Regions from separate parts of the Kurthia sp. FSL E2-0154 genome, predicted to be linked through region 1. Evidence: riboswitches for the same ligand, from Rfam matches in the RefSeq annotation. Region 1 holds a riboswitch; each other region holds the start of a gene.

Region 1 (3,263 bases):
ACCTTCTGTACGCATTTGCGTTAAGATATAATTCGATGTGCCATTTAAAATACCTTGAATGTGTAATACATCATTCACACGTAAGATTGTCTCCATTGTTTTAATTACCGGTACACCACCTGCAGTAGTTGCTTCAAAACCTACTTGTACACCGTATTTTTTCGCCTTCTCTTGTAGCGCTTGACCAAATTTAGCAAACATGACTTTATTTGCAGTAATAACGTGCGCGCCTTTTTCAATTGCTGCATCTAAATAACCATATGCTGGTTCTTCTCCAACAATTGCTTCAAAGACAACGTCTAATTGTGGCAATGCTAAAATATCTTCAAAACGATTCGTTAATAAAGACGCATCTACACCTTCGCGCTCTTTTGAAACATTATGGACTAAAATTTTTGCTACTTCGATGTCCACACCCAGTGTTTCTTTCAATTGCTTTCGCTTTTCTTTCAAAATGTTAAAAATGCCTTCTCCTACCGTTCCGAACCCTAGGATTGCCACCTTCACTGCTGTCATATTGTTCGCCTCCAATGATTAAATTTAATTTGTTTATTTTGAACGTTCATTTCACAACTTAATGAAAATTCTAACGTATTTAAAGACATATTTCAAGAAAATTCTTTTTCAGAAGGACAATTGTTTTTTCTAAGAGGTCACTAAATACTGAATTTTAGAAAATAAAAGGAACTGCCTACAACGGATTGAGTCAGTTCCTTCTATTATATATAACTGATTTTAGAACCTATTTTGCGACCACTGTTACTTGTTGGAATGCTTGCTCTAACGCATGAGTTAGATCTTCTGCATTTTCAAGGCCGATTGATAAACGAATGAGTTCTTCTGGCACACCTGATTGAATAAGTTCTTCTTCATTTAATTGTTGATGTGTTGTTGAAGCTGGGTGAATAATTAATGAACGCGCATCACCTACATTGGCTACATGTGAGAATAGCTCAATTGCATCAATGAACTTGCGACCTGCTTCACGCCCACCTTTAATACCAAATGTTAAAACAGAACCTGCACCATTTTTTAAATATTTTTCTACGAGTGGCGCATACTCACTATCTTCAAATCCATTATAGTGTACCCATTCCACTTGTTCATGATTGCGTAAGAATGTCGCTACTTTATGTGCATTTTCATTATGACGTAGCACACGTAAATGAAGTGTCTCTAAACCTTGTAAGAAGTTAAAGGCTGCATCTGCACTCAATGTCGGACCGAAGTCACGTAATAATTGAACGCGTAAACGTGTTGCAAACGCTGCATTCGGTGCATCCACACCATAGCGAATACCATGATAAGAAGCATCTGGTTCTGTATAGTCTGGGAATTTACCCTGTGTCCAGTCGAACTTCCCTGCATCCACTACAATTCCACCGATTGTTGTACCATGTCCACCAATCCACTTTGTTGCCGAGTGAATCACAATATCTGCACCATGTTCAATCGGGTTACATCCAACTGGTGAAGCAAATGTATTATCGACGATGAGTGGAATTTGATGTTCATGTGCAATTTTTGCAAATGCTTCTAAGTCAACTACTGATAAACTTGGATTTCCGATTGTTTCAACATATAGCGCTTTTGTGTTCTCTTGAATCGCTTCTGCAAACTTCTCAGGCTCGCGTTCATCAACGAATGTTGTTGTAATACCGTAACGTGGAAGTGTATTCGCAAATAAATTGTACGTGCCACCATATAAACTATTCGCAGCTACAATATGATCTCCTGCACGCGCAATATTTAAAATACTAAATGAGATAGCAGCCATACCTGAAGATAGAGCGACTGCTGCTGTTCCTCCTTCTAATAAGGCAACACGTTTTTCAAACACATCAACTGTTGGATTCATAATGCGTGAATAAATATTGCCTGCTTCTTCTAGTGCGAATAATTTACGAGCATGTTCTGAATCATTAAATTGATATGCAGTTGTACGGTAAATAGGTACTGCAATTGCTCCTGTTACGGGGTCTGGTGATTGTCCGCCATGTACGGCTAATGTTTCTTTTTTGAATTCTGTCATATATGATTCCTCCTAAAATGAATTATGATGATGGACATCGGAATAAGGAATTATAGGAGAAGGATTTTATAAAAAAAGCCCTCTTCTTAGGTAAGAAGAGGGCTTTATCGAACATGGTCCTCCCCTTATCTGTCAGATCCGATAAAAAATCTGTAGGAATTAGCACCTTGGTTTCAAAAAAGAAACTGGTTGCTGGGCATCGCAGGGCCTATCCCTCCGCCACTCTTGATAAAGGTTTTAAACATATAATGTTTCCATCAATTTCTATCTAGTATAGTCATCTATTTTTCATTCGTCAATCTTTTTTCTGAAAATTTTTATTATACTGATTTAATTCTTTTAAAATACAATTTTATTTTTAAATAAAAATTACTAAAAAACTTTTTAAAATAAATCAAAGGTTTTCGAATAAGATGAGCATTTATGGTAGCATAGTCTTTGAATACAAATGACAATAGGAGTTGAATGAATCATGAATCAAGTAAAAGAATTATTACGTAGTCATACTTCTGTCCGTAAATATACAGGCGAAGAAATTCCAAAAGAAGTGGTATATGATTTAATCGAAACTGCACAGATGGCTGCAACATCACACTTTGTACAAGCATATAGTGTGATTCATGTGACAGATCCTGAGAAAAAAGCGAAACTTGGCGAATTATCGAATAATGATTTCCAATTCAAAACAGCTGGCGCTTCTTTCTTATTCTGCGTAGATTTCAAACGTCTTCAAATTGCTGGTCAAAAATACGATATTGATATTACAGCTGATTCGGCTGAAAATGTCTTAGTGGGTGTAGCAGATGTTAGCTTATTTGCTCAAAACTTCGTTATTGCAGCTGAAGCTGAAGGCTACGGTATTTGTTATATTGGTGGCGCACGTAATAATCCAAAAGAAATTAGCGAATTATTCAACCTACCTGAATACGTCTTCCCGATGTTTGCGATGACGATCGGCAAACCAACGAAAACAAATGATACAAAACCACGTTTACCAGTGGAAGCAATTGTACATGAAAATGGTTATGATGTAGAAAAATATGACGCACTATTAACACAATATGATAAAGAACTTGGTGAGTACTACTTAAACCGTAATGCTAATCAAAAAGTAACGAACTGGACGAAACAAATGGCGGATTACTTAGTAAACCAACAACGTCCGTTCATTAAAGATTTCCTTGCTTCACAAGGCTTCACGTGGAAATAGTCTAAATACAAGAAAGAATCA
Region 2 (3,263 bases), 1.0 Mb from region 1:
TATCGTTTATCAATTTTTGCTGTAATCAAATCTCCAATGAATTGAATGATGAATACAACAACTAATACTAATACTGTTGCGACGAATGTTACGTCGTTTTGACTACGTTGGAAACCATCTTGGAAGGCTAAGTAACCTAGACCACCTGCACCAATGATGCCCGCCATCGCTGTATAACCTACTAAAGCAACTGCCGTCACTGTAATCCCTGAAATTAACGCTGGTAAAGATTCTGGAATCAATACTTTCCAAATAATTGTTCCTGTTGTTGCACCCATCGAACGAGCTGCTTCAATCACACCACGATCAATCTCTTTTAATGCAATCAATACCATGCGTGCATAGAATGGTGCAGCCCCGATAATCAGTGCCGGTAATGCTGCGTTTGCACCACGCATTGTTCCCATTAAGAAAATTGTAAATGGAATTAATAAGATCACTAAAATAACGAACGGAATAGAACGGAAAATATTCACGATTACTCCTGTTAAAAAGTTCACAACCTTATTCGCCCATAATTGGCCCGGTGCTGTTAAGAATAAAATAATCCCTAGCACTAGACCTAAAATAAATGTAATGATGGTTGAAACACCTGTCATATAAAGCGTTTCTAGCGTGGCTTGCCACATTCCTTCCCAATCAACATTTGGGAATAGTCCTGTCGCTTCGTTATTCATGTGACATCACCTCCGACTTAATTCCTTCAGCAGTTAAATATGCTACTGCCTTTTCAACTTCTTCATCTGTTCCAGCAAGTTGTACGATTAACGTACCGTATGGACCACTTTTTGTCGGAGATATATTGCCATGTACAATATTTACATCGACATTAAACTGACGAATAAGTTGTGTCATAATCGGTTGCTCTGTTTTTGAGCCGACAAAGAATAATTTAATTAATTTGCCATTTTGGTATTGTTCTTTAATTTGTTCAATCGACTCTTGTTGCCCTACTGTATTCGTTACTTGTTGAACGAATCGTTGTGTAACAGGTGCCTGTGGTGCGTCGAATACTTGAAGAACATCGCCTTCTTCTACGACTTTCCCTTGCTCCATTACGGCTACACGATGACAGATTTTACGAATCACGTGCATCTCATGTGTAATTAAAATAATCGTGATACCGAGTTTTTCATTTACACTGCGTAATAAGTCTAAAATTGAATCCGTAGTTTCAGGGTCTAATGCTGATGTTGCTTCATCACAGAGTAATACTTCTGGGTCATTTGCAAGTGCACGCGCAATACCTACACGTTGTTTTTGACCACCTGATAATTGTGATGGATAAGCTTTTTCTCTTCCTCTTAATCCAACAAGTTCGATCAATTCTGCTACTTTTTTCTTTTTAGCAGCTTGATCAATACCTGCAATTTCTAAAGGAAAAGCGATATTCTCTTCTACCGTTCTTGACCATAATAAATTGAAATGTTGGAATACCATACTAATTTTATGACGTGCTGCACGGAGTTTAGCACCTTTAATTTTTGAAATATCTTCACCATTTACAATTACAGAACCACTTGTTGGTTTCTCTAAGCCATTAAATAAACGAATCATCGTACTCTTACCAGCACCACTGTAACCGATAATACCGAAGATTTCACCATCTTGGATAGTTAAGTTTACTTGATCGACAGCTGTGAGGGGACCATTTGAAGTTTTATATTGTTTTGTCACATTGCTGAGTTGAATCAAATTGTTTCCCACCTTTTTCGAACTTTATTCATAAAAAAATCCCTTCTGTCAGACAACAGAAGGGTTTAAACATCATAAAATATGCTAAACCGTTCTCTCATCTCTCAAAGACTACATAGTCCTTGCGTGAATTGGCACCTTTTCACATAATGTGATGGTTGCCGGGCTTCATAGGGCACTTCCCTCCACCTCTCTTTATAAGAGTAACGAATTAAGTTCATTTAGTTATTGTAGATACTTTATCACTTCTAAATTGAAAGGTCAATACTTCTTTAAAATTTTTTCAAATAAATGTGGCACTGACTGAAAAGCATAAATTTTCTCTACTAACTCGCCATTTTGCGTAATAAGAAGACAAGGTACACTTTCAATTTCAAAGTCATACGCTAATTGCTCCATATAATTTAAGTTGGCTTTCCCCATCGGAACATGTCCAATTGCTTGCTCGGTCACATCCATCATTCTTGATGCAACTTGGCAAGTTCCACACATCGGTGTATAGAGGTAAAAAGCTGTTTTTTCTTGGGACTTCACTTGCTCTTCCCATTCTTCACGTGTCCATTCTTGCATTATTGTCATCCTTTATCTAATAAGTAACCTGACTTAATCTTAAATTTAGCTCCTTGTAACACTTTTGCTAAATGATAACGCGGCGTGCGTTCAACACCACCGTAACGCGGTAATGTATAAAGATGATGTGTATTGGGATATTCTTGTTGTACAAGCTTACGAAGTTTCTCGCCCATATCATCTGCATCGAAAAATGCATAAAAATCACAACTCTCATACGGCTGTAATAGTTCATCTAAACGATGAGAGCTTACGGTTCCGTTTGTACAGACAATCTCAACAGGTTCATTCAAAATAGGCTTTAACTGTAAACAATCTTGTCTACCCTCTACAATGAGTACTTTCTCAATAATCTTCATACACACCACCCCATCTGATTCCTTATTCTTTTTTCTGTTCTTTCTTACTTTATTTATACCATATTTTCAGTATATTTTTGTAGGAATAGTGCTTATAAAAAAAGCGCATAGAAAAAACTTTACATACTTTACAACAAATAAAAAAAGAAGACAACTGAAATCAGTGTCTTCTAATCAAATCAGCATGAAAACGCGCACCTACATGAAAGGGGTGCTATTAACCTGCGATTACTTCTTCATATTGTTCAGCAGTTAATAAAGCTTCTAGTTGTGCAGCGTCAGAAGGTTTTACAACCACCATCCAAGCTTTCTCGTAAGGTGATTCGTTTACTAGCTCTGGGCTATCTTCTAACTCTTCGTTTACTTCTACTACTTCACCTGAAAGTGGTGCATATAGTTCAGAAACTGTTTTTACAGACTCAACGCTACCGAATGGTTGGTCGATTGTTAATTCATCGCCTACAGATGGTAGTTCAACGAATACGATGTCACCTAGTTCAGATTGTGCAAATTCTGTAATACCGATACGTACTGTACCGTCTTCTTGTAAAACCCACTCATGCTCTTTTGAATAACGTAAATTAGTTGGAATGCTCATTTTTTTACCCCTCCATGAAATATGTAATGTTAATTTCATCT
Region 3 (3,263 bases), 620 kb from region 1:
AAACTATTGAAGGAAGAGCCTTTCCAACGTGATTTTGAAGAACTACAAACGGGTTCTATTATTACAGTTTACTTGGCTTATGATTTACCGAATGATGTGCTACCAGCAGATGGTACAGGATATATTGTATCATCAGGTAATGATGTAAATTGTAATGCATGTACATGGACAAGTCGCAAATGGCGTCATACTTCTAAAGACGATAAGTTACTTATCCGTATGTTTTATAAAAAGAATAACCCTCGTTTTAAAGAATTTTGTCAGATGACAAATGATGAATTAGCACAAATTGCACGTCAAGACATCGAAAAAAGCTTGAAAATAACAGATGAACCAACATGGATTGATGTAAGAAAATGGTTTGATGCGATGCCAATTTATAATTTACAACATAAACAAGCAGTTGAACGTATTGAAAAACAAATGGTGAAATATCATCCACATGTACATTTAGCTGGTTGTTCGTATTATGGTGTGGGGATTGGTTTATGTATTCAAAATGGTGAAGAAGTTGCTACACGAGTTATGAATCAATTTATTCAAAGACAATGAGAATTCGTATAAAGTGTGAAAGAAGGATTCCATAATGAACAGGAAATTAAGTTTAACGATTGGCATTGTTTTGTTTGTTTTAGGTGTTGCACTAATTTTCAATAAACAAATTATGGGGTTCATCGTGTCACATATGAGTAATCAAGCAATTGAGCAGTTTGATGAACAAAAAGCACAAAATGCGGATGACGTAAGCTTTGATTTTGGTAAAGTAGAGAATATTAGTTTACAAGATGTATTAAAGGCACAAATGAATCAAGGTGATGTACATTCAATTGGTGCATTAAGTGTTCCCGATGTATCTTTACAATTGCCTATTTTATACGGAATTTCAAATACAAATCTAGCAATTGGCGCAGGTACATTAAAGAAGGATATGAAGATGGGGCAAGGTAATTATGCATTAGCAGGTCATAATATGAATAATGATAAAACATTATTTAGCCCTTTAACGAAAGCAAAAAAAGGAATGCTTATGTACACAACGGACTATAAGCGTGTGTATACGTATAAAATTACAAAAATCTTTATTACAGAAGCAACTGACGTTCAAGTTATCGAAAATCAAGCTAAAAAAAGACTACTGACGCTCGTTACATGTAATTATGATGGTTCGAAACGATTAATTGTACAAGGTGAGTATGTCAATGCGCGTGACTTTGATTCAAATGCTGGCGATGCATTTACGATAAAAAAATAAAATATGAAGCGTATGAGATGTGAAAAAACCTCATACGCTTTTTTAATTTCTATTACTAAATTTGCGAAATATTGTGATAAAGTAAGCGCTTTTTCGTACAATATTTAGCTGAAAGTGGTAGAAGCTATTGACGGTACTCTATTTAAGAGGTATGATTCTTTTAATATTTTAAAAATTCAATAATTTCTTATCAAGAGAAGCCGAGGGACTGGCCCGACGACGCTTCAGCAACCAGCCATTTAGATGGTCAGGTGCTAATTCCAGAAGGACGTATGGTTCTTAAAAGATAAGAAGGCTTATTTTCAAGTGTCAGTTCAAACCTTCTTATGCAATGTAAGAAGGTTTTTTTATAGCTTTTTTGAAATGAAGGAAGGATGGGGAGTGTATGGGATTACTAGAAGATTTAAAGACAAAAGTATTAACAGCAGATGGAGCAATGGGGACACTGCTCTATTCATATGGGATTGATTTTTGTTATGAAGAACTGAATGTTCGAAAGCCGGAAGTAATCGAGAATATTCATAAACTATATATTGAAGCGGGCGCTGATGTCATTCAGACGAATACGTACACAGCGAATACGATTAAGTTAGCTCGCTACGGTATTCAAGATGAATATGAAGCACTGAATCGTGCGGGTGTAGAGGTAGCGAAAAGAGCCACGAAGAATGGCGAGTACGTACTTGGAACAATTGGTGGAATTCGAGGTATTCGTAAGGATGAACATTCACTAGATGAGATTATTGAATCACTTGTTTTACAAGCAAAAGTATTACTTGATGCAGGTGTAGATGGTTTACTACTCGAAACATTTTACGACTTAGAAGAGCTTGAAACATTAGTGAAAACAATTCGCATATTCTCAGATGGACCGATTGTAGCGCAAGTTTCGATGCATGACCCAGGGGTTTTATTAAATGGAATGAAGTTGAATGATGCACTGCAACATTTAGAAAGAGCTGGAGCTGATGTTGTCGGTGTGAACTGTCGGTTAGGCCCGTACCATACAGTGAAGGCGCTTGAAAATGTTGAGCTACCAAAGAATTCGTTCTTATCTGCGTATCCGAATGCAAGTCTACTCGATGTAGAAGAAGGAAAAGTGGTATATGAATCAGAAGCAGAATATTTTGGGCGCGCTGCAGTTGAATTACGTGATGAAGGGGTTCGCTTAATTGGTGGATGTTGTGGAACAACACCTGAACATATTCACGAAGTGAAGAAACATTTATCAGATGTTTTACCAATGGAAAATAAAGAAGTTATCACAACTAAAGAAGAAGTGATTCGTGAAGCTAATGTGTCTAAATTTGAACCACTTCACGAAAAAGTAAAAAAAGGGCGTTCCATTATCGTTGAACTTGATACACCACGCCATTTAGAAACAGAAAAGTTTTTAGAAGGAGCAGCGATTTTACAAGAAGCGGGCGCTGATATTGTCACAATGGCAGATAATTCACTTGCTTCACCACGTGTATCGAATGTGGCGATGGGATCGATTTTAAAATATGAAAAGAATGTACGAGGATTAGCACATATTACATGTCGCGACCGTAACCTAATCGGGCTACAATCTCATTTGATGGGGCTAGATGCATTAGGTATTCACGATATTTTAGCTGTAACAGGTGACCCAACAAAAGTAGGAGATTTTCCAGGTGCTACAAGCGTCTATGATGTATCGAGCATTGAATTACTACAATTAATTAAAAAATTAAACGAAGGTATTTCTTTCTCGGGAAAACCACTACGTAAAAAGGCAAACTTCTCTGTAGCGGCAGCATTCAATCCGAATGTACGTGTCGTCGAACGTGCCATTCCACGTTTAGAGAAAAAGATTGAAGCAGGTGCGGATTATTTCATTACACAGCCTGTTTACTCAAAAGAGAAAATTATTGAAATTTATGAAGCAACAAAACATTTAGATACACCGATTTACATCGGAATCATGCCACTAACAAGTTTACGAAATTCTGAGTTTTTACACCATGAAGTGCCAGGCATTAAGTTGTCA
Region 4 (3,263 bases), 1.7 Mb from region 1:
CATCAATTATTGCTCAACAGTATATTGTAAATTTATTGTATTATCATTATTTTATCGATAATTATGAAATACATGCGGATATGTTACATCAAACTAAGCAAATTATACATCATCACTTTGAATAATCAGATGTGAAAAGAATTGCAGTTTTGTAATTCTTTTTTATTAATAAATAATTATATTATGTAAACTAAAAAACTATGTAATATGGAGCTATTATGCACGTCTTTTACAAAGATCTAAAATCATTAATAGATTGCAAGGAAGGGTTTTTATTTACAATAATGATTTTGGGGTATATACAATTAGTGTTTATACATGGATTGAACTATAAAAGCAGGTAATAGTATGACATATATTGGTAGAAACCTCTTGAATTAGCTGTAAAGGATTCAGAAATTCTGCAGGTATTAGCAGGAGTCAATCAAATATTGTTCGACCAAGTACATGATGAGATTTTAAAAAATATGGTACGATTGAGATGTATTTAAAAGAAGAATATCATATTGATGAACAAACGAAAAAAGATATTTAAGATTTCTATTTAGAATAGCATAAGGGGGATTTTGAGATGAAGTGGCAAACAAGTGTAACGGAATTATTAGGAATTGAAAAACCAATTATTCAAGGAGGTCTCGCCTATCTTGGTTATGCAGATTTAGCAGCAGCAGTTTCGAATGCTGGAGGACTGGGCCAAGTGACAGCACTCAGTTTAGATTCTCCAGAAGATTTACGAAAAGAAATTCATAAAACACGCACATTAACAGATCGTCCTTTTGGTGTGAACTTTGCGATTGGACGACACCGTGAACATTACGAACCTTTTGTACAAGTAGCAATAGAAGAAGGTATTCAAATCATTTCGATTACAGGAGGAAATCCAAGTCCTATATTAGAAATGGTGAAAGACACCGATATGAAGAAGCTTGTACTCGTTTCTTCTGTTAAATTGGCTTTAAAGGCCGAAGAAAAAGGGGCAGATATTGTTGTCGTTGTTGGACAAGAAGGGGGCGGTCACCTCGGTTTAAATGATTTAGGGACACATGTACTCGTTCCGCGCGTTGTCGATGCTGTCAACATCCCTGTAATCGCTTCAGGAGGCATTGCAGATGGTCGTGGTATCTTATCTGCTTTTGCACTAGGAGCAGACGGAGTTGAGATTGGGACACGTTTTATTGCGACAGAAGAATGTGTAGATGCAGCACCACTGTACAAACAAGCATTGATTGAACATGATGAAATGGATACGGTCGTTATTAAACGTTCCATTGGTGGTCCAGCGCGTGTATTACACACACCATTCACAGATAAAATTTTAGAAATTGAACAAAAGACGCCTACATATGAGGCATTAAAAGATTATATTAGCGGCGCAGCAAATCGTCGTTATATTTATGAAGAGCAGCAAGATGGTTTTGGATATGCAGGTCAAAGTATTGGTTTCATTCATTCCATTCCAACTGTTGCAGCTTTATTTGAGCAATTTGAACAGCAAATTGAAGAAGCAAGAACGCAATTAAATCTAAAAATAAAATAATATTCAGAAAACAGTTGCAATTCCGATTTGCTTACTGTAATATAAAGTTAACAAAAAAATCGTATCTCTTATCAAGAGAAGGCGAGGGACTGGCCCGTTGACCCTTCAGCAACAGACAATGTTAAAATGAACTGTGCTAAATCCTGTAGCGTAAGCTAAAAGATAAGAAGAGTTCCTTTGACTATTCAAAACCTCTTCTTATCAGGAGAGGTTTTTTTGTAGATTAAAAAGGAGTGATGTTATGAGCGAATCGGTTTTACAGCAAGATGTTTTACAAGCATTACAAACATTGAAAAAGCAGAAATGGGTGGACTTGACACATACATTTAATAGCCAGTCACCTCACTTCCATGCATTCAATCCAGCAAAATTTGATACACTTTTTACACATGATGATGGCTTTTTTGCACAACAATTTTCTTTTGCAGGTCAGTATGGAACACATCTTGATGCACCGATACACTTTGTACGAGATACACGCTATATTGAGGAACTTCATCTTCAGGAATTAGTACTGCCACTTATTGTTGTAGATATTACAGCTCAAGTACAAAAGAATCCAGGTCACACGGTAACGATTGAAGACATCCTCTCATTTGAGGATCAAAATGGCATCATTGAAGCCGACTCATTTGTCGCATTACGCACAGACTGGTCGAAGCGCTGGCCCGACCATGATACCTTTAATAATATTGATGAAGCAGGCGTGGCTCATGTGCCAGGTTGGTCTGTCGAAGTATTATCTTTTTTATTCAAAGAACGAGGCATTAAAGCGATTGGTCATGAAACATTTGATACAGATTCGAGTGAAGAATATCGAAAACATGGCTCATTAGCCGCAGAGTATTTCGTTTTAGAACAAGATACGTATCAAGTCGAACTTTTAACGAATTTAGATCAACTTCCGGCAAAGGGGGCAGTTATCTTTAATATCGTGGCTAAACCTGAAAAAGCATCCGGTTTTCCCGTACGCTCATTTGCGATTACACCGAATTAATAATGGCTCATTCGCCTTAAACTATACAGACTCATTTGTCGTGGAACACCTTGTCATCTCAAGGTGTTTTTTTGTTTTAAAAATAATATTATTATGTAAACTAAATATTTTGTTGAATTTTCAGAAAATTAGTTGACACCTCTTTTCTTCTGTTATATATTAAATACAACAAGTAAAACTGTTATATAACAAAAGGAGAGATGTTTAATGGAACACTTTATGGAAGGTTATCAGACGTATTGTCAAGCTTGCGAAAACTATGGGTTGGAGTCGATGAATTACCATTTATATGTCAAACAATTAACAGAGGAGCAATTGTATGCATTTAATGAGTATAAGAGAGACGCCACAATTCAAGAGATTAGCTAGGTATTAAACCTCTATTTTCCACTTAATGTGTAAAGTAGAGGTTTTTGTATGTCCTAAGACCTTCTTTTACGAAAAGTTATTTACTTTTTTTATAGAGTATGGAATACTTTCTATTAAGATAATTGAATATTCTTTCAGGTGAGAGTACTAGTTTTAGGCTAGATAATAGGGAAAACGGTGAAAATCCGATGCAGCCCCGCTACTGTAATATGGGATGAAATGACATACAAACACTGTGTTTATACGGGAAGTTGTCAAAGTAATATGATCATAGAGCCAGGAGACCTGCTTTCATCATTCGTTTCAATCTTCGAGGGGTGGATTAGACGCACGTATGTATAATTGTTGTTACATAATTCT

What was found. Region 1 has a riboswitch for S-adenosylmethionine ahead of MHB75_RS14030 (O-acetylhomoserine aminocarboxypropyltransferase/cysteine synthase family protein). Riboswitches for the same ligand answer to the same signal wherever they lie in the genome.
Region 2: it holds a riboswitch for S-adenosylmethionine, as region 1 does, so the genes downstream of both, MHB75_RS08880 (methionine ABC transporter ATP-binding protein) here and MHB75_RS14030 (O-acetylhomoserine aminocarboxypropyltransferase/cysteine synthase family protein) in region 1, are expected to answer to the same signal.
Region 3: it holds a riboswitch for S-adenosylmethionine, as region 1 does, so the genes downstream of both, MHB75_RS10750 (bifunctional homocysteine S-methyltransferase/methylenetetrahydrofolate reductase) here and MHB75_RS14030 (O-acetylhomoserine aminocarboxypropyltransferase/cysteine synthase family protein) in region 1, are expected to answer to the same signal.
Region 4: it holds a riboswitch for S-adenosylmethionine, as region 1 does, so the genes downstream of both, MHB75_RS05330 (cyclase family protein) here and MHB75_RS14030 (O-acetylhomoserine aminocarboxypropyltransferase/cysteine synthase family protein) in region 1, are expected to answer to the same signal.

What each region holds. Positions count from the first base shown of each region.
Region 1 covers NZ_JBBOPO010000001.1:2,800,156-2,803,418, reverse strand. Annotated here, with positions in the region: gene MHB75_RS14035 (homoserine dehydrogenase) at 1-516, opposite strand, end outside; gene MHB75_RS14030 (O-acetylhomoserine aminocarboxypropyltransferase/cysteine synthase family protein) at 743-2,032, opposite strand; SAM riboswitch class I at 2,155-2,267, opposite strand; gene nfsA (oxygen-insensitive NADPH nitroreductase) at 2,505-3,242, shown strand.
Region 2 covers NZ_JBBOPO010000001.1:1,796,643-1,799,905, forward strand. Annotated here, with positions in the region: gene MHB75_RS08875 (methionine ABC transporter permease) at 1-677, opposite strand, end outside; gene MHB75_RS08880 (methionine ABC transporter ATP-binding protein) at 670-1,695, opposite strand; SAM riboswitch class I at 1,790-1,899, opposite strand; gene MHB75_RS08885 (thioredoxin family protein) at 1,957-2,265, opposite strand; gene MHB75_RS08890 (toprim domain-containing protein) at 2,271-2,624, opposite strand; gene gcvH (glycine cleavage system protein GcvH) at 2,842-3,222, opposite strand.
Region 3 covers NZ_JBBOPO010000001.1:2,183,815-2,187,077, reverse strand. Annotated here, with positions in the region: gene hemG (protoporphyrinogen oxidase) at 1-552, shown strand, start outside; gene MHB75_RS10755 (class A sortase) at 587-1,252, shown strand; SAM riboswitch class I at 1,437-1,545, shown strand; gene MHB75_RS10750 (bifunctional homocysteine S-methyltransferase/methylenetetrahydrofolate reductase) at 1,638-3,263, shown strand, end outside.
Region 4 covers NZ_JBBOPO010000001.1:1,099,492-1,102,754, reverse strand. Annotated here, with positions in the region: gene MHB75_RS05340 (MurR/RpiR family transcriptional regulator) at 1-125, shown strand, start outside; gene MHB75_RS05335 (NAD(P)H-dependent flavin oxidoreductase) at 572-1,537, shown strand; SAM riboswitch class I at 1,603-1,706, shown strand; gene MHB75_RS05330 (cyclase family protein) at 1,779-2,534, shown strand; gene MHB75_RS05325 (transcriptional regulator) at 2,742-2,903, shown strand; cobalamin riboswitch at 3,029-3,210, shown strand.